Regions from separate parts of the Pseudarthrobacter sp. fls2-241-R2A-168 genome, predicted to be linked through region 3. Evidence: riboswitches for the same ligand, from Rfam matches in the RefSeq annotation. Region 3 holds a riboswitch; each other region holds the start of a gene.
The links. Region 3 has a riboswitch for S-adenosylmethionine ahead of QRN11_RS14985 (aminotransferase class V-fold PLP-dependent enzyme). Riboswitches for the same ligand answer to the same signal wherever they lie in the genome.

Region 1: it holds a riboswitch for S-adenosylmethionine, as region 3 does, so the genes downstream of both, QRN11_RS19050 (bifunctional o-acetylhomoserine/o-acetylserine sulfhydrylase) here and QRN11_RS14985 (aminotransferase class V-fold PLP-dependent enzyme) in region 3, are expected to answer to the same signal.
Region 2: it holds a riboswitch for S-adenosylmethionine, as region 3 does, so the genes downstream of both, QRN11_RS04210 (DUF1737 domain-containing protein) here and QRN11_RS14985 (aminotransferase class V-fold PLP-dependent enzyme) in region 3, are expected to answer to the same signal.

The regions. Positions count from the first base shown of each region.
Region 1 covers NZ_JARVSG010000037.1:16,417-26,705, reverse strand. Annotated here, with positions in the region: gene QRN11_RS19060 (HNH endonuclease signature motif containing protein) at 1-1,170, opposite strand, end outside; gene QRN11_RS19055 (VOC family protein) at 1,550-2,188, opposite strand; SAM riboswitch class IV at 2,354-2,470, shown strand; gene QRN11_RS19050 (bifunctional o-acetylhomoserine/o-acetylserine sulfhydrylase) at 2,515-3,840, shown strand; SAM riboswitch class IV at 3,996-4,111, shown strand; gene metX (homoserine O-acetyltransferase MetX) at 4,124-5,239, shown strand; gene QRN11_RS19040 (MFS transporter) at 5,417-6,799, shown strand; gene QRN11_RS19035 (alcohol dehydrogenase catalytic domain-containing protein) at 6,899-8,017, shown strand; gene QRN11_RS19030 (LysR family transcriptional regulator) at 8,041-8,940, opposite strand; gene mmsB (3-hydroxyisobutyrate dehydrogenase) at 9,081-9,983, shown strand; gene QRN11_RS19020 (CoA-acylating methylmalonate-semialdehyde dehydrogenase) at 9,997-10,289, shown strand, end outside.
Region 2 covers NZ_JARVSG010000005.1:274-10,562, reverse strand. Annotated here, with positions in the region: gene QRN11_RS04245 (chorismate-binding protein) at 1-628, shown strand, start outside; gene cls (cardiolipin synthase) at 643-2,115, opposite strand; gene QRN11_RS04235 (aminodeoxychorismate lyase) at 2,212-3,141, shown strand; gene QRN11_RS04230 (pyridoxamine 5'-phosphate oxidase family protein) at 3,180-3,644, shown strand; gene QRN11_RS04225 (TetR/AcrR family transcriptional regulator C-terminal domain-containing protein) at 3,685-4,395, opposite strand; gene QRN11_RS04220 (hypothetical protein) at 4,626-4,880, shown strand; gene opgC (OpgC domain-containing protein) at 4,995-7,382, opposite strand; SAM riboswitch class IV at 7,737-7,851, shown strand; gene QRN11_RS04210 (DUF1737 domain-containing protein) at 7,865-8,143, shown strand; gene QRN11_RS04205 (rhodanese-like domain-containing protein) at 8,140-8,550, shown strand; gene QRN11_RS04200 (O-succinylhomoserine sulfhydrylase) at 8,551-9,759, shown strand; gene QRN11_RS04195 (DUF1905 domain-containing protein) at 9,859-10,161, opposite strand.
Region 3 covers NZ_JARVSG010000026.1:96,404-106,692, reverse strand. Annotated here, with positions in the region: gene aroA (3-phosphoshikimate 1-carboxyvinyltransferase) at 1-158, shown strand, start outside; gene rsgA (ribosome small subunit-dependent GTPase A) at 142-1,257, shown strand; gene hisN (histidinol-phosphatase) at 1,306-2,118, shown strand; SAM riboswitch class IV at 2,279-2,392, shown strand; gene QRN11_RS14985 (aminotransferase class V-fold PLP-dependent enzyme) at 2,429-3,874, shown strand; gene QRN11_RS14980 (class I SAM-dependent methyltransferase) at 3,931-4,689, shown strand; gene QRN11_RS14975 (metal-dependent transcriptional regulator) at 4,721-5,434, shown strand; gene QRN11_RS14970 (fluoride efflux transporter FluC) at 5,435-5,881, shown strand; gene QRN11_RS14965 (fluoride efflux transporter FluC) at 5,875-6,321, shown strand; gene QRN11_RS14960 (hypothetical protein) at 6,365-6,733, shown strand; gene QRN11_RS14955 (S1C family serine protease) at 6,740-7,723, opposite strand; RNA gene ssrA (transfer-messenger RNA) at 7,952-8,320, opposite strand; gene smpB (SsrA-binding protein SmpB) at 8,398-8,871, opposite strand; gene QRN11_RS14940 (M23 family metallopeptidase) at 8,957-10,289, opposite strand, start outside.

The DNA of each region.
Region 1 (10,289 bases), on a different contig from region 3:
CCGCATCGCCTTGCTCACCCGGTAGCTGGTCCGGCCAATCTCCAACGGCGCGCCGTCCCGCGGATCTACCAGCACACGGTAGAACGAGGCGGCACCATCAGCGATGAGCCTGCGCGCCATCGAGGGCGGAATAGGCCCATACCCGTCCAGCATTGCCGGCTCATCAGTCTGGCCCATCAGGGAGAGGGCCGGCACGGTGACCAGCACCTGCGCCCGGATCCCCGACAACGGGCCCGGCGCCGCATCGGCGCTGGTTCCGGCATCGGCACCGTTGCCGTTGCCGTTGCCGTTGCCGGTGCCGGTGCCGGGCAGAGTATGGGTTCCGTCGGCACCGCCTGCATGGGCACGCCCGGAGTGGTTGCCGCTGCCAAGAATCGCTTCGGTAAAGTTGTCGGCCGTTAACTGGGTGAGGGTACGGGGCTCGTCGGGTCCCTGCATCCCGCGGGCGAGGGCGGTGAGCCGGTTCCAGCCCGCCATCGCCTGGTCCGCGGGCAGGCAGGCGGACAGCCAGGCCATCCCGTCGCGGTCCGGCCGGTATTCCACCCGCCGGTCCGCCACACCCTTGGCATGGCGCTTCTCGATGGATTCGGGGTGGTGGCGTTCCCGCCAGTTCCTGGCCTTGGCACGGAACCGGTAGGCGGGCAACTCCCCGACCGGCGCGGCCGTAGACGGCCGGGGCACGTCCGGGTCCAGGAAGTGGGCCTCAAGTGCGGCGGCGCCGGCGGGGTCAAGGCCAGCTGTTTCCTCCACCATGACCAGGGCGTGCGGCCAGGTGATCGTCCCGGACTGCAGCGCCGAGAAGGCCAGCGGCAACTCCTTGGCCACCGTGTGGGACGCGGCCAGGAACGCGCCGGCTGCCCGGGGACCGAGTGCCAGGAGGGCGCCGATTTCCGCGGCGACAGCCATTTCCAGTGCCTGCACCGGGGCGTCCGGCCCCGCGATGAGCTGGGCAGTGTCCGAGTACGTCACGGCAGCGCGGGCCTTCACAGCGGCGATCCCGGCCTCAGCGGTCCGCGTCCCGGCGAGGATGTCCAGGCACCCATCAGCTAAACCGGCCAGCGGATCGGCATCCGAGTATGGCTCCGCACCACACCCAGACGCCTCGGCGTTGAGCACGGCAAGGGCGGCCTTGATGTCCTCAAACGCCTTCACCACCGCCGCTTTACCCATACAGCAATCATCGTGAGGGGGTCTGACAAAACAGGGCCTTCAGAAGCTATCCCAGGAAATTTCTTAAAAATTTTTTTGGCGTTTTCCATGAAAGCCCAGGTCACCAGGTGATGGCGCGTTGCGGGGAAAGCTGCGGGAGGTGATGGTGGATTTCTCTTCAACCCGGAAATCGGGATCCTTCGGACGATCGGGGAATATGGCTGCCGGCCCAGACTCAATCCCGGACGGGTCCGGAAAATGGATTCGGCCGCCATCAACTGGTGACGCCGTTGTCACCGGCTGATGGCGGCCGAAGTTTGGAAGGACAGGGTGCCCAGGCGATAACCGGGGCGCACCACTACTATGCCCGGGCCGGGCGGCCCGGGCATCGGACGGAGGGTCAGATGGTGACGGCTCCGCTGGCGGTTTCGAAAGTGACGGACAGGATGCCGGGCGTACCGTGCGGCGCCACCCAATCAACGGCTACGTCTTCGAGGGGCTTTTCCACCGGCTCGCCCAGCCACTCGGTGACCCGTGCAGCCGACCCGGCAATGGTGAGGCAGCTCATCTTGACGTTGCTCTCGTAGGCGTTGGACGGGTGCAGGGACGGATCGCCCTCCCACTTGAGCATGTAGGGAACCTGGGGGTCGGCGATCAGGCCGAGGATCCCGATCTGCTTCCAGACCAGTTCGCGGCCGTCAGGAAACTTGCGGTTGCCGTTGACGGCCGAGCGTCCAAGCCGCTCTTCAAACGGGGCGAGGTCGTCCACTTCGACACACCAGCCCATCCAGCCGCCGCCCGCAGCAGACCGGGCACGCACGGCCTGTCCAAACGGCGCCTTGTCCGAAGCAGGGTGGTCCAGGACCTCCACGACTTCGAGGTATTTGTGCCCGGCGAGGGGGATGATCATGTTTCGGGTGCCGAACCGGGGGTGTACCCCGCCCTTCACTGCCTCGACGCCGAGGGCAGAAGAAATACGTTCGGTGGTGGCCGCCAGGCCATCGTGTTCACAGGCGTAAGAGACGTGATCCATGCGCATGCCATCATCTTGGCACTTTGTGATCGGGCTCTCAGCTAAGGGTACCCTTACTGGGATTTTCGCTGGTCAGGCCCCACAAATTCGCACCAGGGCGGTAAAGATGTCCAGGACCATGTTCGTCACAATGCTGTCGGGCGTACTCTGCGTGTTCCTACACTGGGTTCAGGTCATGAGTGCCAGCGCCAAGCCCCGGCTCGCTGGCCGGCAACCCTCCAACCGCGGTGGGGTGCCCCGGGTGAGGACCTGGCTGTCCGGCAAGAGGCCGGATTGCAAGCGCGGCCCGCAGTGCTTCGAGCATGCCGGGCCCATGTCAAAGGAGCCTTGAAATGTCCAACGGATGGTCCTTCGAAACCCGCCAGATCCACGTCGGCCAGGAGCCGGACAGCGCTACCGGCGCCCGCGCCCTCCCGATCTACCAGACCACGTCCTTTGTGTTCCCCAGCGCGGAAAGTGCCGCCAACCGCTTCGCCCTGGCCGAACTGGCTCCCATCTATACCAGGATTGGCAATCCCACACAGGAGGCCGTGGAACAGCGGATCGCCAGCCTTGAAGGCGGCCTGGGGGCACTGCTGCTGAGCTCCGGGCAGGCCGCGGAGACGTTCGCCATCCTGAACATCGCCGAGGCGGGGGACCACATCGTGGCCAGCCCCAGCCTCTACGGCGGCACGTATAACCTCTTCGCGCACACCCTGAAGAAGTTCGGCATCTCGGTCACCTTTGTGGCGGACCCGGACAACCTGGACCAGTGGCGCGACGCGGTGCAGCCCAACACCAAGCTCTTCTTCGGCGAAGTAGTTTCCAACCCGCGGCAGGACGTCCTCGACATTGAAGGCGTGTCCCAGGTTGCCCATGAGGCCGGCGTGCCGCTGATCGTGGACAACACCCTGTCCACTCCGTACCTGATCCGCCCGCTCGAATGGGGCGCGGACATCGTGGTGCACTCGGCCACCAAGTACCTGGGCGGGCATGGTTCTGCCATCGCCGGCGTCATTGTGGACTCCGGGAAGTTCGATTTTGGCAAAGACCCGGAGAAGTTCCCGGGTTTCAACACTCCGGACCCCACCTACAACGGGCTGGTCTACGCCCGCGACCTTGGCGCCGAGGGAGCACTGGGCGCCAACCTCTCCTACATCCTCAAGGCCCGTGTCCAGCTCTTGCGCGACCTGGGTTCGGCGGTGTCGCCCTTCAACGCCTTCCTCATTGCCCAGGGCCTGGAGACATTGAGCCTGAGGGTGGAACGTCACGTGGCCAATGCCACGGAAGTTGCGCGCTGGCTGGAAGGAAGGGACGACGTCGAATCCGTCGCCTACGCGGGCCTGCCCTCCAGCCCCTGGTACGAACGGGGCCGGAAGTACGGACCCAAGGGGACCGGTGCCATCGTCTCGTTCAACCTGGCCGGCGGGGCCGAGGCGGGCAAGCGCTTCGTGGACGCGCTGGAACTGCACTCCCATGTTGCCAACATCGGCGACGTCCGCTCCCTGGTGATCCATCCGGCGTCGACCACCCACAGCCAGCTCTCGCCGGAACAGCAGGCAGTCGCGGGCGTCACGCCCGGCCTGGTGCGCCTTTCCGTGGGAATCGAGCACATCGATGACATCCTGGCTGACCTCGAAGCCGGCTTCCGCGCGGCCAAGGAGGCCAGCGGCGCCTGACCACAGGCACCAACGTCGCCTGACCACAGGCACCAACGTCGCCGGACCACGGGCACCAGCGGCGCCCGACGATGGCCACAGCGGCGGCAAGCCGGCAAGTCACAACCAGTCACACTCTTGGCGGCAGGCGGGGGCTGTTTCGTACACTCAATGCAGGTCATGAGTGCCAGTGACAGCCCCGGCTTGCTGGCCGGCAACCCTCCTTCCGCGGTGGGGTGCCCCGGGTGAAGACCTGGCCTGCCGGTCAGACGACGGCAGGCAAGCGCGTAGAAGAGGTCTTGCCATGACGGTTACCGTCACCCGTACCACCGTCCCCGAACACGGGATTGTCCGCTATGCCTCCATCGGGGATTTGAAGCTGGAAGGCGGCGGCTACCTGCCGGATGTCACCCTGGCCTACGAAACTTGGGGCACGCTCAACGCGGACGGCAGCAACGCTGTCCTGATCGAGCACGCGCTCACCGGCAGCACGCACGTGACCCGCGGCGACACCACCGAAGAAGGCTGGTGGGAGCAGCTCGCCGGCCCCGGCGCTCCGGTGGACACCGACCGGTTCTTCGTTGTCTCCATCAACATTGTGGGCGGCTGTTACGGGTCCACCGGGCCGTCCTCGCCGGCACCCGACGGCAAGCCGTGGGGCTCCCGTTTTCCGCTGGTGACCCTCCGGGACAGCACCGTTGCGGAGGCCCGGCTGGCGGACCAACTGGGTATCAGCAGCTGGTTCGCGGTGCTGGGCGGGTCCATGGGCGGCGCCCGCGCGCTGGAATGGGCCGTGACGTATCCGGAACGCGTGCAGCGCTGCGCGGTGATTTCCGTGGGGGCCGCGAGCACCGCTGAGCAGATCGCCTTCGCCCAGGCGCAGACGCTCGCCATCCGCCAGGACGCCAACTTCAATGGCGGCGACTACTACGGCGGCCCACTCCCGGAGGCGGGCCTGGCCCTGGCCCGGCGCATAGCCCACATCACGTACCGCTCACCGGGGGAGCTGGACGGCCGCTTCGGCCGGACACACCAGGCCCCGGAATCGCCGCTCCAGGGCGAGCAGCTCGCGTTGCGCGGCCGGTACCAGGTGGAGAGCTACCTGGACCATCAGGGCACCAAACTGGTCCAGCGGTTTGACGCCAACAGCTACATCGCCATTACCGAAGCGCTGATGAGCCACGATGTCTGCCGCGGCCGCGGGCCGCTTGAGCAGACCCTGTCCCGTGCCGGTGCGCGCTTCTTCGTGGCTGCCGTGGATTCGGACCGGCTCTACTTCCCGTCCCAGTCCCTCGAACTGGCCCGCGCGCTCCCAGGGGACGTGGAGGTCCACTTCATCGAGGCACCTATCGGGCACGACGGATTCCTCACTGAAATCGGCCAACTGGGCGACCAGCTCCGGGTGCACCTCTCGGCATAACCGGCCTGCCATCCACAGGATGTGCATAAATGCAGATAGGCTCTGCAGGATTCGCCGTTGAGCTCTACGGATTGGCGGACGATACTCATTTGGACCCGGCGGCGCGTGGCCAAAATCACACGTACCCGCCTTAGCCTGTCCCAGTGGCGTCGAAGAGGACGCCGAAGGAGTTCATTAATGAGTACGGAAAAGTCCGCCGCACAACGGTCCGGGGAAACCGATGTCAAGGCGTCAGGCCTGCGAAAAGTTGTAGCAGCCTCCATGGCCGGAACGGTGGTGGAGTGGTATGAGTTCTTCCTGTACGCCTCAGCAGCCACTTTGGTGTTCGGGAAGATGTTCTTCCCCAATTCCGGAACCGAGCTGGACGGCATCATTGCGGCATTCGTCACGTACGCCGTCGGCTTCGTTGCCCGGCCTGTAGGCGGCATTGTCTTCGGCCACTTCGGGGACAAGTTCGGCCGGAAGCAGCTCCTGCAGCTGAGCATCATCCTCGTAGGCGTGGCCACCTTCCTGATGGGCTGCCTGCCAGGTTTCGCCCAGATCGGTTACTGGGCTCCGGCGGCACTGGTGTTCCTGCGCTTCGTCCAAGGATTCGCCGTAGGTGGCGAATGGGGCGGGGCTGTTCTACTCGTCGCCGAGCACAGCCCCAACAAGTCGCGCGGGTTCTGGTCCAGCTGGCCGCAATCCGCCGTCCCGATGGGCAACCTGCTAGCCACCGGCGTGCTGTTTATCCTGTCCTCCACCCTTTCGCAGGAGGCGTTCCTCGGCTGGGGCTGGCGCGTGGCCTTCTGGCTCTCGGCAGTGATCGTCGTTATCGGCTACTACATCCGCACCAAGGTCCAGGATGCCCCCATCTTCCTGGAAGCGCGCAGGGAGGTCACGGAAGAGAAAAAGGGTTACGGCGTGGCCGAGGTCTTCCGCCGTTACCCGAGGGGTGTCTTCACCGCCATGGGCCTGCGTTTTGCCGAGAACATCCTCTATTACCTCGTGGTGACTTTCTCAATCACCTACCTGAAGGTCGTTGTCCAGACCGACACCTCCCGCATCCTGCTGCTGCTGCTCGTGGCCCACTTCATTCACTTCTGTGCGGTCCCGCTTGTTGGAAAAATGTCTGATGCCTTCGGCCGCCGCCCGGTCTACATGGCGGGAGCTGTCCTGGGCGGAACGTGGGGCTTCTTCGCGTTCCCCATGATGGACACCGCCAACGACCTCGTCATCCTGGCCGCGATCACCATCGGCCTGCTGTTCCACGCACTCATGTACGCCGGGCAGCCCTCCATCATGGCTGAAATGTTCCCCACCAGGATGCGGTATTCGGGCGTTTCGCTCGGCTACCAGGTGACCTCGATCGTGGCCGGTTCGCTGGCACCGATCATCGCCAGCTCGCTGCTGGGCAGCTTCAAGTCCTCCACGCCGGTGGCGCTGTACCTGCTGGGTGCCTGCATCGTCACAGCGGTCTCTGTCCTCTTCCTGAGGGAAACCCGCGGAATCTCGCTGCGGGACGTCGACGCCGCGGACGCCCAGGGCACGGCTGACCTTCTCGCGGCCACCAAGAAGTAGTCCTCGCGGAACATTAAGACGGAAATGGCAGCTGCCCGGACCGGACGTCCCCGCCGATCCGGGCAGCTGCCTGCCCCCAATTTCAAGGTAAGGAACCTCATGCGAGCAGCCGTCCTTTATTCCACCGTTCCCGCCGGCACCAGTTACGGCGAAGCGCAGCCGCTGGTGGTCCAGGAGCTCAGCCGTCCCGAACCCCGGGCCGGCGAACTGGGCGTCACTGTCGCCTACTCCAGCCTGTGCCACTCGGACCTGTCGGTAGTGGACGGTTCCCGCGTCAGGCCGCTTCCCATGGCGCTGGGCCACGAGGCCGTGGGACGGGTCGCCTCTGTAGGCGAAGGCGTCACGGACGTATCCGTGGGGGACCACGTGGTCCTCGTGTTCGTCCCGAGTTGCGGTTCCTGCCGTGCGTGTCTTGCGGGGCGGCCCGCCCTGTGCCACCGCGCGGCCGAGGTCAACGGTTCCGGCGACCTTTTGCATGGCGAGGCCCTGCTGCGCACTCCCGAGGGGGAGCGGATCAATCACCATCTGGGGGTTTCGGCGTTCGCGGATTATGCCGTGGTGGCCCGTGAATCGGTAGTGGTGATCGACGACGACGTCCCCGACACCATCGCGGCGATGTTTGGTTGCGCCGTGCTCACCGGGATGGGAGCCGTCCTCAACACCGCGGCGGTTCAACCAGGTCAGTCCGTAGCCGTTTTCGGCCTCGGGGCCGTGGGGCTTTCGGCAGTCATGGCTGCGGCGCTCGCAGGCGCCTCAGCGGTCATAGCCATCGACCCCAACACCAGCAAGCACGGGCTCGCCATGAAGTGCGGTTCAACAGCCGTGGGAACTCCCGACGACGCTGCCCGGCTGATCGCGGAAGCTGCAGGTGATGGCGTGGATACGGCCGTAGAAGCTGTCGGCTCAGCCCGGGTCATCGCGTCCTGCCTCGAGCACGTGACCCGTGGGGGCGCCGTGGTCTCGGTAGGGCTGCCGCATCCGACGGCGGAACTGACGGTGCCTGCGCTCCAGTTTGCCGGAGCGGGCAAGCGGCTGCTGGGCTCGTACATGGGCGATGCCGTACCGAACCGGGATATCCCCCTCTACCTGGGGTACTGGCGCGAAGGCCGGCTGCCCGTTGAGCTGCTGCACACCGACACCAGGCCCCTTGCCGAGATCAACGAGGGCCTCGACGCACTCGCCGCAGGGCAGGTGGTGAGGCGCCTTTTCCAGGCCTGACAATGTGCTGCGGGTGACAGGGGCTAAGCTGCCAGAAGATCCTGCCGTTCCGCCACTTCCTCCTTCAGCGCAGCAATCACGGCCTGAACCCGGGCGGACCGCAGCGATTCCGGCCGGGCCACGGCCCAGACGGGAATCTGGCGCTGGAATGCGTCCGGGAGCACCGGAACAAATTCCGGACTCTGCGCCACCATAAAGTTCGGAAGCAGTCCTATCCCGCCGCCGCGGCGTACCGCCTCCACCTGGGCAAAGATGCTGGTCGCCTGGAAGCTGGATTTCGGCACCGGAAGCTGCGAGGACCGGTGGCCCAGTTCGGCAACCTGGAGTGCCGACTCAACGTAAGAGACGAAGCCGTGCTGCCCCACGCCGTCGGGCGTTTCCGGCAAACCCCGCTCCTTGGCGTAGGCGGGGCTTGCGTAAAGCCGCAGGAAGTAGTTGGTCAGGAAGATTGCCTGGGCATTGCTCACGTCCGTGCGGCCCACCACCACTTCCAGGTCCACGCCGGAGCGGTTCTGGCTGACCTTGCGTGTGGCGCTGAGCATCTCCACATTCAGCAACGGGTGCCGCTGCTGGAGACGGACCAGCGCAGGAGTCACGAACTCGGCGCCGAAACCGTCAGAGGTGCTGATGCGCACCATGCCGGACACGGCGTCCCGGTCCTGGCCCACAACGGCGGCCAAAGAACCGAGCGTTTCCTCGATCGTTTCCGCCGCGGCCACGGCCGACGCGCCAAGCTCCGTCAGCTCCCACCCGTGCGGGCTACGCTCCAGCGTGCGGCCGCCCAGTTGCTTGTCGAGGGCAAGGATTCTCCGCGAGATGGTGGTGTGCGTGGTGCCCATCGTTTCGGCGACGGCATTGAAGCGGCCCAGCCGGGCCACCGTGAGCAGAATGAGCAAGTCGTCCGGACTTGGAAGCCGCGCCACCCCGTGTCCCTTCATTCCGTGTGCATCAATGCACATACCGTCTGTGATTTTTCCCCTTGATTGCACTGTAGCAGGGTGTGATGGTGGACACAGACCTTCCGGCTGCTCCCGGCCGGAGGCACAGCAAAGGAGCTTGGGCGATGGCAGTAATCGGTTGGATCGGTTTGGGAAACATGGGCGGATCCATGTCGGCGAACCTCGCAAAAGCGGGGCACGACGTCCGCGGATTCGACCTCAACCCGGCTGCCCTCGCCGCTGCGGAGGCCGAAGGGGTAAAGCCGGCGGGAGGCATCGCGGAGGCAGTCACCGGCGCGGACGCCGTGTTCACCATGCTTCCCAAAGGCGAGCACGTAAAGGCCGTCTACCTGGGAGTGGACGGCGTGCTGGCACACGCCGATGCACGCACGCTCCTGGTGGATTCCTCCACCATTGACATTGCCGCAGCAAAGGAACTGCACGACGCCGCCGCTGCCGCCGGCTTCCGCTTCGTGGACGCCCCTGTCTCAGGCGGGATGAGCGGCGCCAAGGCAGGGACACTGACGTTCATGGTGGGCGGTGAACCGGAGGCCGTGTCTGAGGCCACCACGTACATCGGGCCGATGGCCGCCAACATCATTCCCACCGGCGGAGCCACCACCGGCCAAGCGGCCAAGATCTGCAACAACCTGATGCTCCTGATCAACCTGGCTTCCACGGCCGAGGGTGCAGTGCTGGCGGACCGGCTGGGCCTGGACAAGAAGGTGTTCTGGGACATCGCCTCCGTGTCGTCCGGGGACAGCTGGGCCCTGCGCACCTGGTACCCCGTTCCCGGCGTGGTCCCCACCGCCGCATCCAACAACGACTTTGCTCCCACGTTTACTGCCGAGCTGGCGAACAAGGACATTGGCCTGGCCATCAGCGCTGCGGAAGACACCGGCACGCCGCTCGAAATCGGCAGGCACGTTCAGCGGCTCTACCAGCGCCTTATCGACGCGGGCGAGTCCGGCAAGGACTGCTCCATGATCATCAAGCTCGCCGACGGTTCCCTGGATTCAGCAAAGTAGAAGAGAGACTTCCATGCAAACCATTCCGCATTACATCAACGGCAGCCGGGTTGCCGACGCCGAGCGCTTCGGCCCCGTCTTCAACCCCGCCACCGGGGAGCAAGAGAAGCAGGTGGCCCTGGCTTCCGCGGCCCGCGTAGAGGAAGCCATCGCCGCGGCCAAGGCGGCGCTGCCGGCCTGGCGGGCAACGAGCCTGGCCAAGCGGACCAATATCTTTTTCCGGGTCCGGGAAATCCTGACCCAGCGCAAGGCCGAACTGGCCGCCATCCTGACCAGCGAACACGGCAAGGTACTTTCCGACGCCGA
Region 2 (10,289 bases), on a different contig from region 3:
CCCCGAGCGCTTCCTGAAGATTGCGTCCGACGGCGGCATGCGCGCCGAACCCATCAAGGGAACCCGCCGCCGCGCCTCCAATCCGGCTGAAGACGCGGCGCTGCGCACTGACCTTGCGACGTCGTTGAAGGACCGCGCCGAGAACATCATGATCGTGGACCTGCTGCGGAACGACCTCAGCCACTTCGCCGTCCCCGGCTCCGTGACCGTCAGCCGGCTCTGCGCCATCGAAAGTTACGCCACCGTCCACCAGATGGTGAGCACCATCGACGCCCGGCTGCAGCGCGGATCCTCCCGGGCCGAGGCCGTGGCAGCATGCTTCCCGGCAGGCTCCATGACCGGCGCACCGAAAATCAGCACCATGGCCATCCTGGACCGGCTGGAAGGCGGCTCACGCGGGCTCTATTCCGGGGCCATCGGCTACTTCTCGCTGAATGGCGCCACGGACCTCGCCGTCGCCATCCGGACCCTGGTGATCAACCGCGCAGGTGACGGGACCGCAGATCTGACCCTCGGCGTCGGCGGCGCCATCACGGCCGACTCAGTCCAGGACGAGGAATACGAGGAAATCCGCACCAAGGCCTTCGGCGTCCTCTCCACACTGGGTGCAGAGTTCCCCGACGCCTGACACTCTTCGAGCCGCTACTGGACCGTCGCCGTCAGCCTGGCCACGTTGTCCACGTACCGCGTGGCCAGGGGCCGCTTGATCCAGTCGGCCAGCTTGAGCTCATGCGAGATGTCCCGGTAAGTGTCCTCGATGGCGCGCATCTTGGTGACAATGTCCTCCCCCAGCAGCATCACCGACACCTCAAGGTTGAGCGAGAACGAGCGCATGTCCATGTTGGACGAACCGAGAACGGCAACCTCGTCGTCAATGGTGAAGTGCTTGGCGTGGAGCACAAACGGGGCCTTGTACAGGTAGATCCGGACGCCGGCCTCCAGCAGGGCCTCATAGTATGAGCTCTGGGCGTGATGGACCAGGAACTGATCGCCCTTCTCCGAGACGAACAGCTCCACGTCCACGCCCCGCTGCGCGGCAGTGGTGATGGCGTAGAGAAGGGAATCGTCCGGGACGAAGTACGGGCTGCAGATGGAAATCTTATGCTGGGCCGAATAGATGAGCGTGTTGAACAGCCGCAGGTTGTTCTCGGTGATGAAGCCCGGGCCGCTGGGCACTACCTGGGCCGTGACGTTGCCCGGGTGCGGGTTGGCCGGCAGCTGCAGCTGGTGCTCCAGGGACTCGTCGGTTTCGCTCAGCCAGTCCGTGGCAAAAACAACGTTTAAGGTGGTGACGATGGGTCCGCGAAGGCACGCCATCAGCTCCACCCATTCACGGCCGGCCTTCCGGTGGCGGGGGTTGTTGTAGGAGGGCTCGATCAGGTTCTGCGAGCCGGTAAAGGCGATTTCGCCGTCGATCACCATGATCTTGCGGTGGTTGCGCAGGTCCGGACGGCGCCACTGGCCATGGATGGGCAGCAACGGAAGCATGCGCTTCCACTGGATTTTGCCGGCCCGAAGCCGCTTGAGCAGGTTACGGTAGCCCTTCACGCGGAGGGTGCCGATGTGGTCGAACAGCACCCGGACTTCAACACCACGTTCGGCGGCTTCCTCCAGGGCGGTCATCAGGTCGTCAGTGATGTGGTCCGTGCTCATGATGTAGAACTCGGCGTTGACGAACTTCTTCGCGTTCCGCACCGCCTTGGTCATCTCAAGGATCGAGTCCGGGTAGCCCGGGATCAGGTCCACGGAGTTTCCGTCCACCATCGGCAGCGAACCCAGCCGCCGGTTCAATTCCGCAGCGGAACGCACCCATTCCGGTCCGGGATAGTCGCTTTCGACGTCGGCCAGGGAGGAAATTCCGGCCCTCACCCTTTCATTGACCTGTTGCTGCTGCTGCCGTCGGCGGCTGGACAGCTTGAAGTTGCCGAACAGCAGGAACAGGATGATGCCCACGAACGGGACAAAGAAGATCCCCAGCAGCCATGCCATGGCGGTAGTGGGCCGGCGGTTGCCGGGGATGATGCCAACCGCGAGCACCCTGATCACCAGGTCGGCGACGGCCAGCAGCACCACCACCCACGTCGGAGCGGTGCCGGCAAGCGAAAATGGCCACAACACGTGAATAACCCCCGGAGGACGGCTCCCGGCGGACGGGTTCCGGCCAGGGCACTCCGCCCAGCTTATCCGTGAGCGCCGCACTAAGCTGGACCCATGACCTCTCCAGCCGCCGTGGTTCTCGCCTTCCTCGATCCCGCCTTCCCTGACGGCCGGTTTGCCGATGCGTCCAGTCCCCAGCTGCTGGTGACGGACCAGGGCGCCACCCGGGGCGACGGAATCTTTGAGACCATGCTCGCCGTGGGGGGTACTGTCCGGAAGATCCAGGCACATCTGGACCGCCTTGCCGGTTCTGCTGGGGCGCTGGATCTGGCAATTCCCGGCGAGGATGAGTGGCGCCGCGCCATCGCCGCAGCGGTGTCCGAGCACCGGGCCCAGCACCCGCCCGCCTCCGCCACCGACGACGAACTGGTGGTGAAGCTCGTTGTGACCCGCGGTGTGGAGGGAGCGTCCGCCCCTACCGCCTGGGTGCAGGTGTCCCCTGCCGGTGCTGCCGGCCGCCGCCAGCGCGAGACCGGCATCGACGTCATTCTGTTGGACCGCGGTTACGACAGCGATGTTGCCGAGCGCGCCCCCTGGCTGCTGCTGGGCGCCAAGACCCTCTCCTACGCGGTCAACATGGCCGCCCTCCGTTACGCCCGCAAGCAGGGCGCTGACGACGTCATCTTTACTTCCTCCGATGGCCGCGTGCTTGAGGGCCCCACGTCCACCGTGCTGATGGCACACGTGGAAACGTCCGACGACGGGACATCCCTTAAGCGCCTCATCACGCCCCTTCTGGACAGCGGCATCCTCCCCGGCACCTCGCAAGGCGCGCTGTTCGCCGCTGCCAAGGCCGCCGGCTGGGAGTTGGGCTACGGGCCGCTGGAGCCGCAGGACCTGCTGGACGCCGACGCCGTCTGGCTGATCTCCAGCGTGCGGATGCTGGCGCCGGTAAACCGGATCGATGGCAAGGAAATCGGCACGCCCTCACTACAGAAGGAGCTGACTGCCGAGCTGAACGAGCTTTTCGCCGGCATTCAGTAACCTTTCCCGGGTACTAAGCATGGCCTTAGGGTATGGTCATGAACCCTGACGCGGAGCACACCGGGAAACTGACCTTTGACGACTGCTGGGAACTGCTTGAAGGTGACACGCTGGGCCGGCTCGCACTGGTTGTGGACGGACACCCCGAGATTTTCCCGGTCAATTACGTGGTGCACCGCCGGAGCATCGTCTTCCGGACCTCCGGCGTGACCAAGCTGTGGAACGCCAAGGAGGAACGGCCCGCCGCCCTGGAGATCGATGGCTACGACCCCCACACGGAAGAAGCGTGGAGCGTGGTGGTGCGCGGGGATACGGGCATCATCGAGGACCAGGCTGACAAGGACGCGGTGGACAGCCTGGGGCTGGAGCCGTGGGAGCCGGGCGAGAAAGCCCACTACATCAGGTTGTCAGCACGGGCGCTGACGGGCCGCCGCTTCAAGGTGAACACACCGGACGTCTGGAACACGCGCAGTACTGACCGGCGCCGCGCGTCCTTCGAGTAAATGCCTTTGGCCAGCAGCCCCTCGTGCAGCGGGCGTTCCCCTAGGCGGACGAGCGAACCGGCTTCTTGGAGAGCTGCCCTTCAAGCCCTGTGAGCAGGATGGTCAGGCCCTGGTCCAGCTCTTTTTCTCCGTCGTATTCGGAAAGGTTCGGCGCCAGCGCCCTGAGCCGGGGAAATTCCTTGGCCGGGAGCCTGTGCAGCCCGAGCCGCAAGAGCGCTTCGTTTTCTTCCGGATCCACCACAAACTCCTGCAGTTCGTTCAGGATGTGGCCGTAGAGGAAGCCATAGTAGGCGCGGTAGACATGCAGCGCCCCGGCCGGATCAAACCCGGCCCCGCTGAGCAGGGAGAGGATCTGCTCCAGCGGGCGCAGCGTGCCCAATGGCCTCAGCCCCAGCGGCGTAGAGAGCGGCCGCGTGACCAGCAGCGGCACTACGTTGGGGTGTTCAAGCGCGAGCTGGCGGAGATTGTGCGCAATCTGCCGCAGCTGCGCTTTCCAGTCGGGGTCCTCTGACTGAATCGACAAGTCGTTAAGTACCAGCTCCGAGACTCCGTCAAGCAACGCTGCCCGGTTCTCCGCATAGCGGTAGAGGCTCATGGGGTCGCGGCCCAGTTCCTGGCCAAGGCGGCGCATGGTCAGTGCGTCCAGGCCTTCGGCGTCCACCAGTTCGAGCGCTTTGGCCAGCACCAGCTCACGGCTGAGCCGGGCCTTGCGGGCGCGGTCTTCAGTGCCTGAAGTCTTTGGCGGCGGCATGTGTTTTTCCGTTCTGGAACTAGCGGCATGTGCGGCCTGAACATAATTCCAGACGCTTGCCGTATATGTAGTCTACGGGTACAGTCTACAGCGTAGACAAGGTGTTAGCGCCGCCTTGGACCATCGATTCCCAAAGACTCGATCAACACTCCATTGCCTTGTGCACGGCTTTGAGTTCCCGCTGCTGTAGCCGAACGGCGGCACCACGCACGTAGCGAAGGGACGCCGTCATGGCACATTCGCAGTTCGATCTTTTCCTCCAAGAAGCCACCCACCTGGATAAGGCCTACGACCACAGCCTCGACGACGACCGCCTTTACGGCCTGTACACCAGCTGGTGCTTCATTAACCAGCAGAAGCCCGGCAAAGAGTCTGTTTTCTGGGCAGCCATGAAACACCGCATGCCCGCAGGTCACAGCGGCCTGCGCATGAAGGGCCCCGCAGCCGCGGATTACATCCTGACGAGCTACCCGGGGCTCGTCTAAGCGCCTCGTAATGCGCCAAAAAAGGCGTGAACACTGTCCCCGGCGGGGCAGGTGTTCACGCCTTTCGCGTTAATGCTCCCTGCCGGCCGGCCCGCGGCCCTCCCTGCGAAGCCCTCAGGTGGGGATGATGCGGAAGAGGAACCGCGTCCGGACCATCACCCAGAGGAGCCCCAGGACCAATGCGTACGCCGCTGTGTTGATCCAAATGTCGCCCTGGCGCAGTGCCGGTATGTTGGCGATGACGGCAATGAGGACCACATGGATGATGAAGACGTACAGGGTGGCCCGGCCCAATGGAATCAGGAACCAGCCAAGGGCGCGTGCCACCGGCTTCCAGTAGGCCGTCAGGAATGCGTAGGCGGCTACCACCAGCACCAGGACGTTCAGGAGTCGGCCGGGAGCCAGGTAGGTGCGGCCAAAGAAGAGGTCGTACATGCTCCGGTACACCGTGTCCGGAATGATGGCCAGCCGTACGTCGAAGCCGTTGGCCAAATAGGGGTTGCCCCAGGACAGGAACGCGAAGGCGAACGCGGCAGCCGTGCAGACTCCCACAACCCAGGTGTGGTCAGTGAGCCACGAAACGATGCGCTGCCGGTGGAAGCCGGCCACGAGGCCGACCACAAACAGGACCTGCCATACCAGCAACGGGAATGAGTCCTCAAACTGCGAGGGCAGGATCCGGAACCTGGTGACAGCCCCTACCGCATACACGGCCAGGGTGCCGGCCAGCACCCACACGGCCTTGCCCCGGTTAAGCGCGGCAAGGATGAGCGGGCTGACGAGCAGCAACACCACGTAGAGGCCCATGACGTTGAACTGCCAGGGACCGAATTGCAGCAGCAGGATGGCGGGCAGGACCTGCGGAGGCACCGGGAACTGGAACAACGAGCCCATTCCCGCGTAGAGGTCATAGGTGCGGCCGGCGCCGTTGTGGCCCGCGCCGCCGGTTCCCTGGTCAACGAAGGTGGTCAGTGCATCGGTCTGGAACACAGGCACCAGGGAGATCAGGAAGACGCCGATCAGCACGGCGAGCGCCGTTACATAGAGCTTGCCTGCCCGCCGGGATGTCAGGTCCACCACGGTTCCGAAGTCCGCGTTCACCCTGGGTCCATAGACCATGCCCACCACGATGCCCGAGAAGAGGACAAAAAGCTCGGCCCCGGAAACGAAACCCACAGCTTCCTGGGTCAACAGCTGGAACAGCGACGTCATGCCCAGGTGGTTCACCACCACAAACACAATGGCCATGCCGCGCAGGAGGTCCACCCGCGAATCCCGCTTTGAAGGATCCGTGTAGCTCCAGGCAGTTGCTGTGTTGACCCTGCGGGGGACCTGCCACAACGCCACCAGGAGGATCAGCAGCGCCGCACCCACAGTCCAGGCGGCGGCGCCGGTGAGTGTGTTGGCCCGGACGTATCCGCTGCCGGCCGCAACCTGGGTCACCGGGCCGGTCACCATGGAGGACGTCTCTAGACGGTCCCGGGCGGCGGCCGCAACCGCAGGGCTTCCGGTGAGCAGCCAGTCAATGCTTGCCACCCCGGTGTCCCTGGTGCTGGTCCGCTCGTCCCAGACTACGGCCGCCGTTTTGGCGAAGTCCCTGGAGGTGGCCGTACCCAGGACCTGGTCCCACCAGCCCGCCTTGATGTCCACATCCGAGGCGCCGCCGGATGCCGGGCTGTAAAACGCAGCGGTCTGCAGGACGAACGGCTTGTCCTTCCCTGCCGCATATGTGGCGTAGAAATCTTCCCCGCCGGAGGTTGTGAGCATTTCCTGCAGTTCGTTCGGCCGCGGCACCGTGTTGACCGGCGCCCCGCCGGCAGTGTCATCGTGGAACGCGGTCAGACCCACCCAGTCCACGGCATCGTCCCCGGGATAATACGGGGCATACGCCGCGTCCGAACCGTTCCACGCATCGTCGCGGTTGCTATCGAGGAGGGCGAAACCCTCGCTGCCCGGCGCAGGAGCGTTCCGGTTCCGGACAAATGGGTAGCCCGTTCCCAGGTATGGCTCCCACACCATCGACGTACGGCCGCCGGTATCCTCAAAGGCCCCAGCGACGGCCCGGAAGGCGGACCGATAGGCGGCCGGCTGCTGGCCCCACTCCACCCAGCTGGCATTCATATCGGGGGCAAAGCGGATCAACACCTCGCCCTTGAAGTTCGCAGTCAGCTTCCGTACCTCGGCGGCAAACGATGCGGCGGCCTCGGCGGTGACCTGCTCCAGGGCGATGCTGGGCTTGACCGTCAGCATGGCGTGGGCGCCCTGCATCCCCGATTGCTCCAGGAAGCCCCTGATGTTCTCCTCCTCCGAGCCGCGGAAGGGTAGGGCGATGTCATGCCCGAAGAGCGCCGGGGATGCTCCCAGCCTGTCTGTAAAGCCAGCCGCGGTGTCCTCGCCCCATTCGAGGACTGCGCCCAGAAGCGGCTTGCCCTCGGCCGCGACGGTGTCTGCAGCACGGGCGGGCCCGGCGGGCAGTATCACTGCCAGGACGGCAATCAGCATCGCGGCAAGAAGGGCAGCTGCGGCGCGGAGAAGGGACTGTCGGGTGAGTTGCCTGCGGCGAGTTGGCAGACGGCCGTGTCCTAAAAGGTGTTGCAGTGCGGCGGCTGTTGGCGTACTGATGAGGACCCCCAAGGACTTTGCTCCGACTGCCGGGGCGGCGCCCCACAAGAACCCTATCTGCCCGGAAAGCAGCCACGGGCGCCAGGTGCCCTGAGCCGCCCGTGGTGACTCCCGCCGTCGTCCGTTCCGGGAACCGTCTGCACGTGCGCCCGAGTTGCTCCAGCAGCGCTTCGGTTACGGAACATGACGACGACGGCGGTGCGGGCCCACGTGCCAAGTGTTACGTTTTTGGGGAGTAATGAGTACCGGCGCCAAGCCCTGACTGGCCGGTCGGCAACCCTCCTTCCGCGGCGGGGTGCCTCAGGTGAATACTCGGCATATCGACCGATTCGAGCTGCAAGCGTGAGAGAAGGAGATCCGTCATGTCAGACGCCCCTGCCAACGAAGAAAAACTGGCCTACCGCCTTATCACGGGGCCTGATGACCGCTCCTTCTGCGAGCGGATTTCCGCCGCCCTGGCCGAGGGCTATGTGCTGCACGGAAGCCCCGCCGTCACGTTCAACGGCAGCACCGCCATCGTGGCGCAGGCCGTCGTACTGCCGGCAGCGATCGCTTCCGCTGATGCCGCGGTGGCCACTGCGGTGGATGAGCTTGAACTGTCAGGCGAAGACCTCGAGTTCGCAGGCGAGGGCCACGCATGAGCTACGCCGGCGACCTCACTCCCCAGGAAGCCTGGGACAAGCTACAGCAGGGTGCCATCCTGGTGGACGTCCGCACCGAGGGTGAATGGGCCCATATCGGCATCCCGGACACCAAAGCCACGGACAACGATCCCCTGTTCATCCAGTGGACCTTCCCGGGCGGAATCCCTAACCCCGACTTCATCAAGGACCTGAGCCTGCAGGCCCCCGAGGATGGCTCCACTGAACTGCTGTTCCTGTGCCGATCCGGCCAGCGGTCCATCGCTGCCGCCATCGCCGCCACACAGGCCGGCTTCACCTCCTACAACGTGCTGGAGGGCTTCGAAGGCGAGCCGGACCGCTACGGCGAACGCACCGTTAATGGCTGGAAGAACCGCGGCCTGCCAACCAACCTGGGAAAGAACTAAATGACCTTCAACGAAGACGCCCCCGGCTGGAGCCCTGACACCCAGGCCGTCCGCGGCGGACTGGACCGCACCAACTTCCAGGAAACCAGCGAGGCGGTGTTCCTGAACTCGGGCTTCGTGTATGAATCCGCCGCCGCTGCCGAGCGCGCCTTCACCGGCGAGGACGAGCGCTTTGTCTACTCCCGCTACGGCAACCCCTCTGTGGCCACCTTCCAGGAGCGGCTCCGACTCCTTGAGGGCACCGAAGCGTGCTTTGCGACCGCGTCCGGCATGTCGGCGGTTTTCACCGCCCTGGGCGCCTTGCTGGCTGCCGGCGACCGCGTGGTCGCCGCCCGCTCACTCTTTGGCTCCTGCTTTGTGATCCTCAACGAGATCCTGCCCCGGTGGGGCGTTGAGACTGTCTTTGTGGACGGCCCGGACCTCGACCAGTGGCGCGAAGCCCTGTCCCAGCCCACCACCGCCGTTTTCTTCGAATCACCGTCCAACCCCATGCAGGAGATCGTGGACATCGCCGCGGTGAGCGAACTCGCCCATGCGGCGGGTGCCACCGTGGTTGTGGACAACGTTTTTGCCACTCCGCTGCTGCAGCGCTGCGGCCAGTTGGGCGCCGACGTCATCGTCTACTCCGGGACCAAGCACATTGATGGCCAGGGCCGGGTCCTGGGCGGTGCGATTTTGGGAACGAAGGAATTCATCGAAGGTCCGGTCAAGCAGCTCATGCGCCATACCGGTCCGTCGTTGTCCGCCTTCAACGCCTGGGTCCTCACCAAGGGCCTTGAGACCATGGCCCTGCGTGTGAACCACTCCTCCGCCTCCGCGCTGCGGATCGCCGAGTGGCTGGAGCAGCAGCCTGCAGTGAGCTGGGTGAAGTACCCGCTCCTGAAGTCGCACCCGCAATACGGCCTTGCCGCCAAACAGATGAAGGCCGGCGGAACGGTGCTCACCCTCGAACTGGCACCATCGGGCGGGCGCTCCGGCAAGGAAGCCGCCTTTGCACTGCTGGACGCCTTGCGGATCATTGACATCTCCAACAACCTGGGAGATTCCAAGTCCCTGATTACGCATCCGGCCACCACCACGCACCGCGCCATGGGGCCGGAAGGCCGCGCTGCCATCGGCCTCAGTGACGGAGTTGTTCGGCTGTCCGTGGGGCTTGAGGACGTGGACGACCTGATCGGCGATTTGGAACAGGCACTGAAGCAGATTTAGTGCTGGCCGGGGCTCGGTTCGGTGCCGGGTCCGGGCACGGCTCGGGCGCTGGATTGCATTAGTGCGCCTGTGCCGGGAACCTGCGCCGTGTAGGGGGGCTCAGAAGTTCCATATAGAAAGGTGGACGACTACTTCGTCGCCTTGGCCGATCTTGGCTTTGTCCCTGATGTCCTTTTTGACGGGAAGCAGGTAGGAGCCGCTCTTTGTGTCCCGGAAGAGGGAAGTCTGCCAGGAGTGTCCACCGGTTTCGGCCGTGACCTTGATAGAGCCAAACGCTTTGCTCGCACCGGCAGTTTGAACCCGGACGTCATCTGCGACCTCGGGAGGCAGGGTCAGAAAATGCCAACCAGCCTCGCCCGGATAGAGCCAGAGTTCGGCCTTGAAGGAATACGACGGCTTCACGCGCCGAGTATGGCATTTTTCAGGCCCTGCATGAAAGGCACCCAAGGGTTTCGAGCCGCCGGCACCCCTGCCCCACAACTGTCAGACCCCTATTAGACGATGTCTTTATGGGAATCCTTGCGGGCGAG
Region 3 (10,289 bases):
CCATCCTTGGCCTGGCCGTGGAGGGCGTCCAGGTGGAGGACATCGCCACTACCGCCAAGACCATGCCCGATTTTCCCCGGCTGTGGGCGGACATGCTGGCCCAGACCGGTGTTTCCAGTGCAGTTTCGGAAGGTTCAGCCGGTGGCGCGGAGCACTGACTCCTGGGACGAGTCGGATGTCCGCATCCGGCCCAGCAAAAAAGGTTCCAGGCCCCGGACCAAGGACCGGCCCAGCCACGACGACGCCGTCACCGGCCGCATCGTCACAGTTGACCGCGGCCGGTACACGGCAGTGGTGGGCGAGGACTCCGGCAACGAGCGCGTGGTCATCGCCGCCCGGGCACGTGAGCTGCGCCGCAACCCGGTGGTGGCGGGCGACTTCGTCTCGCTCGTGGGAGACGTTTCCGGCGACCCCAACACCTTGGCCCGGCTGGTGAAAATCCAGGAACGTAAAACCCTCCTTCGCCGCAGCGCTGATGATACCGATCCCGTGGAACGGGCTGTCGTGGCCAATGCGGACCAACTGGTGATTGTGGTGGCCGCGGCCAACCCGGAGCCGCGCACCGGCTTCATCGACCGCGCCCTGGTGGCTGCGTACGACGCCGGGATCGAGCCGATCCTGCTGGTCACCAAGGCGGACGTCAAGGATCCGGCGGAGCTGTTGTCCAACTACACGCACCTGGACTTCCCGGTCATTATCAGCCGGACGGCGGACTCCGCGGCGTCCGGTATCGACGCCCGCTCTGATGACGGATTGTCAGCCCGGCTGGACAGTAACGCAGTGGCGGAGCTGCGGGGCTACTTGGACGGAAAAGTCACCGTAATGCTGGGGCATTCGGGCGTGGGCAAGTCAACCATGGTGAACGCACTGACGGGGGCCGAGCGAGCAACCGGCGGGGTGAACGCCGTGACGGGCCGCGGCCGCCACACGTCCTCGTCAGCCCTGGCGCTGAGGTTGTCGGACGCGCCGGCGGGCAGCTGGATCATCGACACCCCGGGCATCCGCTCCTTCGGCCTCGCCCACGTGGACCCGGACCGCATCCTGCGTTCCTTCCCGGACCTCTTCCCCGGCATTGAGGACTGCGAGCGGGGCTGCAAGCATACTGCCACAGCTGTGAACTGCGGCCTGGATGCCTGGGTGGAAGGCGGCCATGCCGGAGCCACGGGTGTTGCCCGGCTGGCCTCGCTGCGCAGGCTCCTCGGCACCGATCCCCGGATGGAGGCCCAGGAGGCCAAGGAGCTTGGCAGCGTCAACTGACAGTGCCGATCTCCCAGCAGAACCGCGCGCAGACGGTAGTTTGGAAGCATGATCCAACCCGCTTCAAGCTACAACGATGACCTGCGCCTGGCCCATGTGCTGGCCGACTCCGTGGATGACCAGACCATGGGCCGTTTCAAGGCCCTGGACCTCCAGGTGGAGACCAAGCCTGACCTGACGCCGGTCACGGACGCGGACAAGGCCGCCGAAGAAGCCATCCGCGGCCAGCTGTCCCGTTCCCGCCCGCGCGACGCCGTGCTGGGCGAGGAGTTCGGCAGCACAGGGCACGGGTCGCGCCGCTGGATTATCGATCCCATCGACGGCACCAAGAACTTTGTCCGCGGCGTCCCGGTCTGGGCCACCCTGATCGCGCTGGTGGATGAAGGCGAACCGGTGGTGGGCGTAGTCAGCGCGCCGGCCTTGGGCAAACGCTGGTGGGCGGCCAAGGGCATGGGCGCCTACATGGGCCGTTCGCTCGCCGCGGCCACCCGGCTCCGGGTATCCAATGTGTCCAAGCTTTCCGACGCTTCCCTTTCCTATTCCAGCCTGGGCGGTTGGAAGGAACGCGGCAGCCTGGAGAACTTCCTGGGCCTCACCGAGGATGTGTGGCGGACCCGGGCGTACGGCGACTTCTGGTCCTACTGCATGGTGGCCGAGGGCTCAGTGGATATCGCCTGCGAACCTGAACTGAACCTGTACGACATGGCGGCACTGGTACCGATCGTGGTGGAAGCCGGCGGGCGCTTCACATCCCTGGAAGGGGAAGACGGGCCCTTCGGCGGCAACGCCCTGGCCACCAACTCCATCCTGCACTCCGAGGTGCTCCGCAGGTTGAACCCGGAGCTGGACGACCTCCTGTAACAGCAGCATCATCGAAGAATCAGCGGCGGGCGCCTCCTTGGAGAGGTGCCCGCCGTTCTTTTCTTCGGCAAAAGAAGCTCATTCCGGCCAGGCGTAACAAAGCGCTTAACAATCGCCCCGACTTAAAACCTCCCAACCCGATGTTCTACGCTCTTAACCAGGTCACGAGTGCCAGCGCGAAACCCCGGTTTGCTGGCCGGCAACCCTCCAACCGCGGTGGGGTGCCCCGGGTGACGACCAGGCCGGTCCGGAGCGGATGCGGCAAGCGCGGATTCCCGGGAGCGGGAGTCCTTCTGAAGTGAGGTCTTTCGTGACAACTGCCACCGTCTCCCCCAATGCCACCGCCACGTTCGAAGCTGCCGGGTCTGGAACAGCCCAGGCCGGAACCACCTTTGCCCGCCGTGCCGCTGCCGGCCGGCCGCTCGCAGCCGTCACCGGCGCAGAAATCCAGGCGCCGCTGATCCACGGCGGCCACATCCGCTACGCCAACCTTGACTACGGCGCCTCGGCTCCGGCCCTCTCCGTGGTCTCGGCCTACCTGAACGAGATCCTGCCGTTCTACGCCAGCGTCCACCGGGGTGCCGGCTACGCTTCACAGATCAGCACCTCCGTCTACGAAAACGCCCGCAACATCGTCCGCGAGTTTGTGGGCGGCCGCCCGGACGACTCCGTGATCTTCACCCGGAACACCACGGATTCGCTGAACCTGCTGGCCGGCTGCCTGCCGGAAACAGACGGACGGCCCGACGGCGATGTCCTCTACCTGGACATCGAACACCACGCCAACCTGCTGCCGTGGCAGGGCGTCCCGCACCGCAGCATCGTTGCCGCCGACACCATCGCCGGCACCATCGATGCCGTCCGCGCGGAACTGGAGCAGGGCGGGGTGAGCCTGCTCGCCGTCACCGGCGCGTCCAATGTCACCGGCGAAATCCTTCCCATCCGGGCCCTGGCTGCACTGGCCCACGAACACGGCGCACGGATCGTGGTGGACGCCGCCCAGCTGGCACCGCACCGCCGCGTGAATATTGCAGCGGACGACGTCGACTACCTCGCCTTCTCCGGCCACAAGCTGTACGCACCCTTCGGCGCCGGCGTGCTGGTGGGCCGCACGGACTGGCTGGACGCCGGAACGCCGCACCTTGCCGGAGGCGGCGCCGTCAAGGAAGCAAGGCTCGACGGCGTCAGCTGGGCCACCGGCCCGGCCCGCCATGAGGGCGGCTCCCCCAACGTCCTGGGCGCCGCCACGCTGGCACGCGCAACCCAGGTGATCGCCGGGCTGGACCAGGAACAGTGGCATGCCCACGAATCGGCCATCCGGTCTTTCCTGGTGGAAGGCCTGCAGCAGATCGATGGCGTCACCGTCCACCAGATTTTCAAGGACACCAACCCGGATACGGACACCATCGGTGTGGTCAACTTCTCGGTGGAAGGCTACGACGCCGGCCTGGTGGCGGCCTACCTGTCCGCCGAACACGGCGTGGGCCTGCGCGATGGACGTTTCTGCGCCCACCCGCTGCTGAAGCGGCTGGGTCTGCCCTCCGGATCCCTGCGCGCCAGCTTCGGCGTCGGCTCCCGCCTGGAGGACGCCGAACGCCTCCTTGCCGGTATCGCGGCGCTGCGCACCAACGGGCTGGGCTGGGACTACGTGGTGGACGCCGGACGCTGGGTTCCCGCCAACGATACCCGGACCTACCCGCACTGGGCTCCCAACACCCCGGGCACCGCGGGTGCCGCTCCCTGCATCGACGACTAGGCACTTGCGGTAAATTCGGAGGATACCCAAGGGCATCAATCGAAGGAGGGCCACAGGTGGTACGGGGTGGCCCCAAACTTGATCACGGACGGCGGCGGGAGCTCGGCCAGAGCTTCCAGGACGGCGGCGGGCACTACCAGCAGGTCCGGCCGGGTTATCCGCAAGAATCCGCACAATGGCTGGTCCCCGCCGGAGCCCGCGATGCCCTCGACGCCGGGGCCGGCACCGGGAAGTTCACCGAACTCCTGCTCGGCATGGGACTGTCGGTCACCGCCGTGGACCCGTCCGAGGACATGCTCGAGCAGTTGCGCGCGCACTATCCTGACGCCACGGCTGTCCGGGCCACCGCGGAGGCGACCGGACTGCCCGCGGCAGCCTTCGACGTCGTCAGCGTTGCCCAGGCCTGGCACTGGTGTGACGCCCTCGCAGCCAGCACTGAACTGGCACGCGTCCTGCGTCCGCACGGAACCCTGGGCCTGATCTGGAACCAGCTGGACACCTCGGTTCCCTGGGTTCACCGGCTTTCGCGGATCATGCATGCCGGAGACGTTTACAAGCCGGATTTCCGGCCGCACGTAGGGCCGGAGTTCCGCGATCTTGAGGGCCACCTAACGCATTGGCAGGATCGTGTCACCACCACCGACCTTGTGGAGCTGACGAAGTCGCGGAGCTACTACCTGCGGGCCGGTGAAACCACCCGCGCTAAAGTGCTGGCCAACCTCGACTGGTACCTGCACGACCACCTCGGCCACAGCCTGGACGAAGAGCTCGAACTGCCCTACCTCACGCTTACCTGGCGGGCCACCAAAGCATGACCGCCGGCGGTGAACGGGTAGGCTTGGTGCTGTGAAGACCAGCGCGCCCTCCTCCTCCATCGAGGATTACGTCAAGGTCATCTACTCGTTCACCGAATGGCAGGACAAGCCCATCACGTCCTCCCAGCTGGCCCAGCGCCTTGGGGTGGCCAACTCTTCGGTATCTGAAATGGTGCGGAAGCTGAAGGACCAGGGGCTGGTGGACCACAAACCCTACAGCGCCATCACGCTCACGGACCAGGGCGTCCGGCTGGCGCTTTCCATGGTGCGCCGCCACCGGCTGATCGAGACCTACCTGGTCCAACAGCTGGGCTACAAGTGGGACGAGGTCCACGACGAAGCCGAGCTGCTGGAGCACGCCGTCTCTGACACCTTCATTGAGCGTGTGGCAGCCATACTCGGCGACCCGCAGCGCGATCCCCACGGGGACCCGATCCCCACCGCCGAAGGCACGGTCCGGATGCCCCGCGCACACCTGCTGGGTGAGCTGGACCAGGGGCACACCGGCAGGATCACCCGCATCAGCGACGAAAACCCGGACCTGCTCCGCTACCTCTCCGCCGAGGAAATAGACCTCGACGCCGAAGTGGAGGTGGTGGGCCGCAAGCCGTTCGGCGGGGCCCTGGTGGTCAGGATCCGGAACTCGGGCAGGACCAGGGACTATGACCTGGCCGACGAAATCACGTCTGCCCTCTGGGTACACAGCGACCATCCCCACCCGGGCTGCCTGCTCGGGGACGGCTGAATGAATCCTCCCGGCGCGCCTTCGGCCAGCGCCTGGCTTGCTGTTGCTGTTGGGGGCCTGCTCGGTACTGAGCTGCGCTTTGGGCTGGGACTTCTCTTTCCGGATCTTCCGGGGTCCGTGCCGTGGGCCACGCTGTGGATCAACGCTGGCGGAAGCTTTGTCCTGGCGTTGCTGACCACGGTGTGGATGGCCCGGCCGCACACCGCGTTCTGGCTTCGCGCCGGCCTGGGCCCGGGCCTCCTGGGTTCGTTCACCACGTTTTCGGCGGTGGTGTTCGCAGTGGACCAGCTGGCCCGCGCGGGCGCCCACTTTACGGGGATTGCCTACCTGGTGCTGTCGTTGCTGCTGGGGCTTGCAGCGGCCGGTACGGGGTGGCGGTCCGGAAAGGTTGTGGCGGGCTGGTTGGAGGGGCGCGACGGCGGCCGGGTGAGTGGGCGTTCATGGTGACTGCTGCCCTGGTAGGGGTGTTTGGGGTTGCGGGCGCGCTGCTCCGCTTTGCTGTGGACAGCTGGTTCGCGCATCACACGGCATTCCGGGCTGCACGCGGCCTTGAAACTTATGGCTCACGGCCCCTCGGCGCCGGTGCCCGCGGGCCCGGGCGCGGGGAGCGGCTGCACTGGCCGTGGGCCACACTGCTGGTAAACGTCGTGGGGTGCTTCATCATCGGCGCCGCCCACGCAATGACCCTCAAGCTCGGGTTGGCCCCGGAATGGCAGCTCGCACTTGCCACGGGGCTGGCAGGCGGCCTCACCACCTTCAGTTCCTGGACCACGGCCACTGTGCGCCTGCTGACAGAAGCGCGGTTCGGTGCCGCGGCGTTGAACCTGGCCGGCAATCTGGTTCTCGGTTTCGGCGCGGCCGCTGCAGGGCTGGCCCTCGCTTCTTGAGCCGCGGAAGGCGATTTGGCGGGCTCCCGTATCGTGGATGGTGATGATTAGCAGACGTGACGCGGCCATTGCCCTGGATGTACCGATGGAAATGGCGCAACGCCATGGCCTTCCCAAGTGGATGACCGAGGCGGAACTCGGGAAGATCCTGGACAATCCGCCGCCGTGGCTGGTCCAGTCCCGCGCCAACCGAACCGGGAAGCGGCCTGTCTGGGTTCACCTGGAGTGCGCTGTCTGCGGTTACGAGGAAGCGGCACGGCCCAAGAAGTGGTGGCCGGAGTTTACCTACGTGGTGTGCGCGCACCACGATCCGGCGGATGTTCCACCCCTGCGGCAGGGTTACGTCCGCAGCGAGTTCGACGGCGTGGGCACACGTTTCGTGGGCATCGCGGACGTGGCGGGCCAGGACTAAGCCCGGCTACTTTCCGTTGCTGGTCATCTCTTCGGGCACTGCGGTGAGATGGACTTCCTTGCCATCCCGCAGCACTGCGAGCTGGAGTGGTTCGCCAATCGCGTCGGCGAAGAGCAGACGCTGCAGGCTTTCGGCGTCACTGACCGGGCGTCCACCGGCCGCAAGGAGGATGTCCCCGGCGGTCAGGCCTGCTTTGTCTGCCGGGGAACCGGGCAGCACCTCCACCACCCTCAGCGCATCGCGCTGTCCGGTCCTGATCACTGCACTGGGGGTGAGCCGGGTAGGTGTGCTGACCAGGCCCAGGTAGGCCCGCCGTACGCGCCCGTCTGCCAGCAATGCCGCGATGATCCGCCGGGTGGTGGCGTTGATGGGGATGGCCAGGCCCAGTCCCGCGCCGGCCACCGCAGTGTTGATGCCTACGATCCGGCTGTGGGTATCAGCCAGCGCTCCCCCGGAGTTCCCCGGATTGAGTGCAGCGTCCGTCTGGATGACGTCCTCAATCACACGCCGGTTGCCGCCCGCCCATACCGGGATGGCACGGCCAAGGCCGCTCACCACGCCCGCCGTCACTGAACCGGCCAAGCCGAGCGGGTTGCCGACAGCGACCACCAGTTGCCCAACGCGCAAGGATTCAGCAGCTCCAAATTGGGCGGGCGGAATCCGCGGTGCCCTGCCGTGGACCACGGCGAGATCGGACAGGGGGTCTGCGCCTACGAGTTCCAGGTCCATCCGGCTGCCGTCGGCGAAAACTGCGTGCCCGGTGTTTGTGCCCGCCACCACGTGGGAATTGGTCAGGAGGTAGCCGTCCTCGGTAAAAAGCACCGCGGATCCCGCGCCCACCCGGACGCGGCCGTTACGGCGGGCCGCTGACATTTCCAAGGCAGCTACGTGCGGTGTGACCGTGGCGGCCACGCGCATAACTGTCTGCGAATACGAGTCCAGGGCGTCGACGTCGGACGCCTGTGACGCTGGCTCGCTCCCCTGGTTCATGGGGCACCTCCTGGTAGGCGGATCCCGGCGGCATTGCTTGTCCGGGTCCTACCGGTGACAACGATCGGTGGCGGTTGCATAGTCCCCGGTGCGCTACGCCGTCGGTGAACGGGGTGTCCTGGGCCCACTGGCCAGGCTGCCCAGTCCCCGGGCAAAGAAAAACACCCCGGTCCGAGGACCGGGGTGTTTTCTCGATGAACCCCTCCCCTAGGGAGGGATTCATCGCAAATGTGGAGATGGGGGGAATTGAACCCCCGTCCGATGTCGTGTTGTCAGGGCTTCTCCGGGCGCAGTTTGCGTCGGATTTTCTCGGCCCCAGCCATGCCGCAAACAGCTGGCTGATCCGGGCCCAGTCATCTAAGAGTCCCGTTCACCCCGATGACGGAGGTGGACAGCAGTGGCTATCTAAATGACGCCAGGATCCGGGGCGATAGCAACCTCGGGCTGACGGACTGTCTTACTGCTTAGGCAGCAAGAGCGAAGTCAGTGCGCTTAGAATTGGCACTTATTGGTTTGCAGACAGCGTTTACGAGATAATTCTGCATCCTCGGCCCGCTTCACCTGTCGCGACTAACATCGTCGAAACCGATCATCCCCATATTTTGTTACCAAACCGGTGGGCAAGCCCGCCGGACTACCTACTATAACTCATCCTTCAGGGAATTCATTCCAGCCTAGCGCCGGCGGTTGCGCTCCCGCATTTCGCGCTGCGCTTCGCGGTTGTCCTGCTGTTCGCGGAGGGTCTGCCGCTTGTCGTACTCGCGTTTGCCGCGGGCCACGCCGATTTCGACCTTGGCCCGGCCATCAACGAAGTACAACTGCAGGGGAACGATCGTGTAGCCCGATTCGCGCACTTTGTGCGAGATCTTGATAAGTTCCTCGCGGTGCAGCAGCAGCTTCCGGCGGCGCCGTGCCGCGTGGTTGGTCCAGCTGCCCTGGTTGTACTCCGGGATGTGAATGGCTTCCATCCACAGCTCGTCGTTGTAGAAGGTGCAAAATCCGTCCACCATGGAGGCATGGCCCTCGCGCAGGGACTTTACTTCGGTTCCCATCAGCGCGATTCCAGCCTCGTAGGTGTCCAGCACATGGTAGTCGTGCCGGGCCTTGCGGTTGGTGGCCACCACTTTACGGCCACTTTCTTTAGGCAAGGGAAAGCTCCTCAGTTCAAGAATCGGATGTCCTCCAGGCCAGCCGGCGCGGAGTCATACCAGTGTACGGCAGGCTTATGACCCCCTACAGCAGTCCCATCGGGTCCACGGCATTGCCGTTCAGCCAGGTTTCAAAGTGAGCGTGGCAGCCGGTGGAATTGCCGGTGTTGCCGGAGTAGGCAATCAGCTGTCCCTGCGATACCCGCTGGCCGTTCGAGACCACGATGCTGGAGTTGTGGTAGTAGATCGTGTTCAGGGTGTTGCCTTCAACCAGGCCATGGGAGATCTTCACCCGCCAGCCGCCGCCGTCGGCTGAGTTCCAGCCTGAGCTGAAGACCTCGCCCGCTGCCGCCGCATACACCGGCGTGCCGCACGCTGCGCCGAAGTCGATGCCGGTGTGCAGGTAGCCGCCCTGGCCGTAGAAGTCGATGGTTCCGGGGGGCGTTGCACGCCAGCCGAAGCCGGACGTGATGGGGACGCTGCCGTCAAATGGATGCCGGAGGCCAAAGGCCGACGGCGAACCTACCGGCGGCACGAACGGCTGGACGGGGGGCGGCGGCTGGTTCCTCGCTGCCGCGGCCGCGGCCGCTGCTGCTGCGGCTTCCGCCGCGAGCCGGCGTTGCTCGGCTTCCCAGGCCTCGCGCAGTTTCCGGTCGCGCTCCTCGATTTCGGCTGCGACGGCATTCTGGCTGGCCTGGACACTGGCGAGCTGGGACTGGATGCCGGGCTTGGCAGCCTGCAGTTCAGCGTCAAGGCGGGTGGTGTCCGCGATCAGCCGGTCCACCTCGTCCTTCCTGGCAGCTGCCTCGTCCCGGGCTGCTTTCTCCCGCTCAAGGGCGGCGTCAGCCTTGGCCTTCAAGTCCTTGATTTCCGCTTCGACTGCCTGGAGGCGTGCTTCGGAGTTGACGTTGGTGGCGTTCTGCTGGGACAGCTTGTCCATGGCGGCGTTCTGGCTGCGCATGGCCTGGTCCGCAAGATCCATGGTTTCGGTCAGGCTTCCGCCGTTGTTCGAGCCGAAGAACAAGGACAGGTTGGACGGCACTCCCCCGGACTTGTAGGCCTGGGTGGCGATCTGGCCGATCAGCTTCTTGGTATCGGCAATCTTTTGTTTGTCCGTTTCGAGCTGCTGCGTGATTTTGGCCTTGTTCTGCTGGGCCATATCCACACGCGCGGAGAGCGCTTCCACTTCCTTGACTGCCCCGGCAACGCGGCCCTGCGCCTCAAGGAGTGCCTGCTGCGCGCCGGGCAGCTGGCCCTGGTAGATGACCAGGTCCGATGCTGCCTTGGCGATGCGTGAATCAACGAATTCCAGTGACTGCTGAACCCTGGCGGCCTCGGCTTCAAGCGCCTTCTGCTTGTCTTCAAGCTCGTCGGCGAAAGCTGCCGGGGTGGAGGAAGCGAGCCCTGCGGCGAGGACA